Regions from separate parts of the Bartonella sp. B10 genome, predicted to be linked through region 1. Evidence: predicted binding sites of a transcription regulator. Region 1 holds the regulator's gene; the other holds the start of a gene.

Region 1 (3,135 bases):
AAAACATAACGAAAAAACTCGTGTCGTTGCAAAACGGCTTGCCAAAAGCACAATGGATCAACCCACGAAATTTTCACATTACTTTGTCTTTTTTTGGTGAAATTGAAGATTCTACAGCAAGGAAGCTTATGCATGCTTTTGACACAATAAAGCTTCCCCCTTTTACATTACATACTCACGACTTTGAAATTTTTGGTTCAAAAGATGCTCCTCATTCTCTCATTATTCGCATTAAATTTTGTGAAATCCTTAACCTTTTACAAAAACAGATGCAATATATTCAGAACTACTTAAGATTGACTCCGGATAAAAGACCATTCACTCCACATATAACTATCGCACGATTACTTGATATCAAACCTAATGATCTATCTACTTATCTATCTTCTCGGAGTAATTTTTTACTTCCCCCTTTTGAAATCAACCATTTTGTGTTATTTTTATCACCATCCCCTATGAACGATAATCCTTATATTGTAAAAGGAAGTTGGGCACTAAAAGCATAAAAGAGAATTTTAATACCATTTGTAGCATTTCCCTAAGAAGATACTTCAAAACATGAGATTACGCGCAATGCCTTGTTTTTGCACTGAGCGTATTATTACTGATGTGTTTGTGATGTATCAGACTCGATAGAAGCTTCCTTCGCTCCTCCTTTAGCTACACCAACTATCGCAGGACGTAAAACACGTTCACCGATAATATAACCTGCCTGAACAACTTGCTGGACAGTATTATCCGGAACATCAGCATTAGGAATTTCAAACATAGCTTGATGAAAGTGAGGATCAAATTTTTGCCCTTCTGGATGAATTTTTTTTACGCCATGACGCTCTAACGCTGCTATCATTGCACGCTCGGTCATTTCAACACCTTCAGCTAATGTTTTTAAACCAGCATCGCTTTCTCGAGCACCTTCTGGAATAGCCTCCAAAGCACGATTTAGGTTATCAGAAACAGATAACATATCGCGTGCAAAATTGGCAATAGAATAAGCTTTTGCGTCAGCCACATCACGCGCAGTACGACGCCGCAAATTTTCCATATCTGCAGCAAGGCGTAAAATCTGATCTCTCAGTTCTTTATTTTCATCTTGTAAAGTAACCAATGAATCAGTAGCGCTCTCTTCCTCTTTAACATCTGCATGAGCTTCTTCTTTATGCATTTTTAAAAATTCATCTGCATCTTGTATAAAAGCATCACGATCAGCAGAATCCTCTAAATCGCAATTTTCAAATGAAGTATCAGTAAATTTGTTTTTTTCATCAGACATAAAAACTCCATTCCTTCATAAGATTTGTTATCATCGATATCGAAATTTTACAGACAAAAATCAAGAGATATTTTCATATCTTAACACAATGTGCATTTGCAATAAAAGTACTCTATTGTTATGAATTATTTTGGCGCAATCTATCGCAACAGCTGCGATACGAGTTGAGCCGTATAATCAACCATAGGAACAATCCTTGCATAATTAAGCCGTTTTGGACCAATAACCCCTAAAGCACCAATGACTCTTTGCTGTGAATCACAATAAGGAGCCACAACCAAAGAAGAACCAGAAAGCGAGAACAATTTATTTTCTGAACCAATAAAAATACGAACCCCTGAACCTGAATCTGCTAAATCAAGCAACTGCGCCATACTTTCACGAGTTTCAAGATCATCGAACAAATGCCTTAAACGTTCTAAATCTTCTTCTGCCTTTACATCTTCAAGCAGATTACTCCGACCACGAACAATAAGGTGTATTTTATGATTAGCATCTTCTCCTCCCCAAAGAGCTAATCCAGTCTCAACAAGACGATGAGATAAATGATCAAGAGCAGCCCGCGTTTCTGAGCACAAACGTGCAATTTCTTCTTTAGCTTCACTTAATGTACGTCCCTGAATATGGGCATTAAGAAAATTTGTCGCCTCTGCTAATTGTGCATGGGTAACACCTTCCGGTAAACGAACAATACGATTTTCAACTTCACCCTGTTGTGTTACTAAAACTGCAAGAGCATGCTCTCCATCAAGTCGTACAAACTCAATATGTTTTAAAGTTCCTTCATGTTTCGTTGCTAAAACTAACCCTGCTCCACGCGAAAGATCTGAAAGAACTTGACTAGCTTGAACAAGAAAATGTTCAATTGATTGTGCATGACCTGCTTCTTTAACTTGAGTTTCAATACTTTCGCGCTCCTCAATTGGCAAATCACCTGCTTCCATAAATGCATCAACAAAAAACCGTAAACCTGATTGCGTCGGCATTCTCCCTGCAGATACATGAGGTGCATAAATTAAACCAAGATGTTCGAGATCACTCATAACATTACGAACCGTTGCAGGTGATAATGCTTTTTGCAAAAGTCGCGAAAGATTTCTTGAGCCCACAGGCTCACCATCATTAAGGTAAGCTTCAACGATATGACGAAAAACATCACGTGAACGTTCATCAAGGCATTTTAGTTCATCATCAATAGACTTATGCTTCATCACAATTGTTTCACTACTTAAAAACACTTTCTTCTTATATAAGTTTTGCTAAGGATCTGGTCAAATAGTATAAAGCAATACAGAAGAATATCACATACTGATTATAAAAAATACTATCATCAAAAAAAGGCATTTCTATGCATTTTTCAATTATTATCCTCGTTGAATACAAGAAAGCTCATTTAAATAAACTATCAACGAATAAACGGGAAGATAATACCTTGTAAAATATAGCAAGACTCATATCATGTGATCATTTAATCCAGTTTTAAACACAGTAAATAGCTATCCCCTTCATTTCTGGAGAGATATATATGAGAAGTATAGCAATTAAAAAACTTATAATTGCCACACATAATGCTAATAAATTGCATGAAATTACCACATTGATCGCTCCCTTTGGTTTAATAATACAATCAGCACAAGAACTTGGTTTGTGTGAACCTGAGGAAACAGGAACAACATTTGAAGAAAATGCTTATATTAAAGCTTTTGCAGCTGCAAAAAATGCAGGACTTCCTGCTCTCTCTGATGATTCTGGAATGGAAATAGATGCTTTAGGCGGCGCACCAGGTGTTTATACAGCTGATTGGGCGACTCAATCTGATGGAACACGTGATTTCATAAAAGCTATGCAAAAAATAGAAGATG
Region 2 (3,135 bases), 320 kb from region 1:
TGTCTGAATTATTTTCAAGTACCTTGCCAACAATAATCGCTGCTTCTTCACCTGCATTTGTTGCAATCTGACGTGCTGGTGCCTGAAGCGCACGGCGAACAATGCTGATACCAGCTTCTTGATCAGGGTTGCTTCCTTTAACAGTCAAAGCATTTGCAGCACGTAACAACGCGGTTCCACCGCCAGCCACAATGCCTTCTTCTACAGCAGCACGTGTTGCATTCAAGGCATCATCAACACGATCTTTCTTTTCTTTAACTTCAACTTCTGTTGCACCACCAACACGAATAACAGCAACACCACCAGCGAGTTTAGCAAGTCTTTCTTGCAATTTTTCACGATCATAGTCAGAAGTTGTTTCTTCGATCTGGAGCTTAATTTGGTTTACACGTGCATTAATTTCAGCTTTTTGTCCAGCTCCATCAATAATTGTTGTGTTTTCTTTAGAAATATTCACTTTCTTCGCACGACCAAGCATATCCAAAGTGACATTTTCCAATTTAATACCAACATCTTCTGAAATAACCTGACCAGATGTTAAGATTGCAATATCCTCAAGCATTGCTTTACGACGATCACCAAATCCTGGAGCTTTCACAGCAGCAATTTTTAAACCACCGCGCAACTTGTTGACAACGAGCGTTGCCAAAGCTTCACCTTCCACATCTTCAGCAATAATGAGCAGTGGTTTTCCAGACTGAACAACAGCTTCAAGAACAGGAAGTAGAGATTGCAGATTAGACAATTTCTTTTCGTGAATAAGAATGTAAGGATCATCAAGATCAGCCACCATTTTATCAGCATTTGTGACAAAATAAGGTGAAAGATACCCACGGTCGAACTGCATTCCTTCAACAACTTCTAATTCTGTTTCAGCAGTTTTTGCTTCTTCCACGGTAATGACACCTTCATTACCAACTTTTTCCATGGCATCAGCAATCATTTTTCCAATTTCTGCAGCACCATTAGCGGAAATTGTTCCCACCTGTGCGATTTCTGCTGAAGTTTGAATTTTTTTTGCTTTTTTGAAAAGATTTGCCACCACTTCTTCAACAGCAGCATCAATCCCACGTTTAAGATCCATTGGGTTCATGCCTGCAGCAACAGCTTTTACACCTTCTTGGACAATAGCCTGCCCTAAAACGGTAGCAGTTGTTGTTCCATCACCAGCAATATCATTAGTTTTGGAAGCAACCTCACGCAGCATCTGCGCTCCCATATTTTCGAACTTATCTTCCAGTTCGATTTCTTTTGCAACCGATACACCATCTTTTGTGATGCGAGGTGCACCAAACGATTTATCAATTACCACATTACGACCTTTAGGGCCGAGTGTTACCTTAACAGCGTTAGCAAGGATATCAACGCCACGCAATAAACGCTCACGCGCTTCACGGCCAAACTTGACTTCTTTAGCAGCCATTTAATTTCTCCTTGAAATTGTCTTCAACTAGTACAACATGAAAGAATTAAGAGGCTGAATTACCCCATAATTCCCATAATGTCAGATTCTTTCATGATTAAGAGGTCTTCACCATTGATCTTTACTTCGGTTCCAGACCATTTTCCAAATAAGATACGGTCTCCTGTTTTAACCTCTAAAGGCACACGCTTTCCGTTGTCATCGAGAGCACCATTACCAACAGCAAGAACCTCACCTTCTTGAGGTTTTTCTTTAGCTGTATCTGGAATAATGATCCCACCCGCAGTTTTATTTTCAGATTCAACCCGACGAACAACGACACGGTCGTGAAGTGGGCGGAATTGTATGTTAGCCATGTTTAAAATCCTTAAAACTTAATAAACTAAATTAATCTTTAAGTCCCTATTAGCACTCATCAGGCACGAGTGCTAATAACATCCAAGATATAAAATCGCTGCCCTCCAATGTCAAGAATTCTTCGTAAAATAATTTATATTAAAAAGACTTCAAAGTCTTGCCTCTTTTTTCTATTTTGCGTTATCTACTTTTTTATTAATCAGTAAACATAAAAGGATTTTACCATGGTAGAAACACGTCAGGAAACTGATAGCTTTGGAACGATTTCAGTACGTCAAGACCGCTATTGGGGAGCACAAACTGAACGTTCTCTACATAATTTTAATATTGGCACAGAAAAACAACCTCTCACCATCATCTATGCCTTAAGCCTTATTAAAAAAGCCGCAGCAATTGTAAATATGGACAAAGGGAAACTCCCACAAAACATTGGAAAAGCAATCATTACTGCTGCCGATGAAGTACTCTCCGGTACATTCGATACGCATTTTCCACTTTCTGTCTGGCAGACAGGTTCTGGTACACAAAGCAATATGAACGTCAATGAAGTAATCGCAAACCATGCTAACCTGCTATTGGGAGGTAAGTTAGGCAGTAAAGCACCTGTTCACCCTAATGATCACGTCAATATGAGCCAATCATCAAATGATTCCTTCCCCACAGCGCTTCACATTGCCACCACACTACAAACACGCCAACACTTATTTCCAATTCTTGAAACTCTTATTACTACTTTAAAAAGAAAAGAAGAAGAATTTGCTGATATCATCAAAATTGGACGCACCCATACTCAGGATGCAACACCTCTAACCTTAGGGCAAGAATTTTCAGGATATCGAGCAGCATTAGAAGCCAATCGCCAACGTATTGAAGCAGCTCTTATTGATGTTCAGATGCTGGCTCAAGGAGGTACAGCCGTTGGAACAGGTCTTAATGCACCGCAGGGATTTGATGTTGCATTTGCTGAAACAATAAGCAATCTTACCGGGATAGCTTTCAAAACTGCCAGCAATAAATTTGAAGCGCTTGCGCATCATGGAGCGCTTGCGCATTTTCATGGAAGCTTGAATGCATTAGCAGCAGATCTTTTTAAAATTGCCAATGACATTCGATTTTTGGGATCAGGGCCACGCTCAGGCTTGGGTGAACTTACCCTCCCAGAAAATGAACCAGGATCTTCCATTATGCCAGGGAAAGTAAACCCTACACAATGTGAAGCCATGACCATGGTTGCATGCCAAGTCTTTGGTAATCATACCAGTGTAACATTTGCTGCAAGCCAAGGACACTTTGAATTGAATGTGTATAAACCCGTAATTGGCTATAATGTTCTGCAGTCAATTACTCTGCTTGGT

What was found. The regulator HrcA, encoded in region 1, represses chaperone genes, less so after heat shock. The targets are predictions, from matches to a motif close to GTTAGCACTCNCNNNNNGNGAGTGCTAAC.
Region 2: a site for HrcA is predicted at 1,828-1,856, ahead of groES (co-chaperone GroES). Genes of this name have one in related genera too.

Annotation. Positions count from the first base shown of each region.
Region 1 is NZ_CP200030.1:761,559-764,693, forward strand. Features, by position in the region: gene thpR (RNA 2',3'-cyclic phosphodiesterase) at 1-506, shown strand, start outside; gene grpE (nucleotide exchange factor GrpE) at 602-1,273, opposite strand; gene hrcA (heat-inducible transcriptional repressor HrcA) at 1,414-2,484, opposite strand; gene rdgB (RdgB/HAM1 family non-canonical purine NTP pyrophosphatase) at 2,799-3,135, shown strand, end outside.
Region 2 is NZ_CP200030.1:1,083,482-1,086,616, reverse strand. Features, by position in the region: gene groL (chaperonin GroEL) at 1-1,423, opposite strand, end outside; gene groES (co-chaperone GroES) at 1,483-1,779, opposite strand; gene fumC (class II fumarate hydratase) at 2,005-3,135, shown strand, end outside.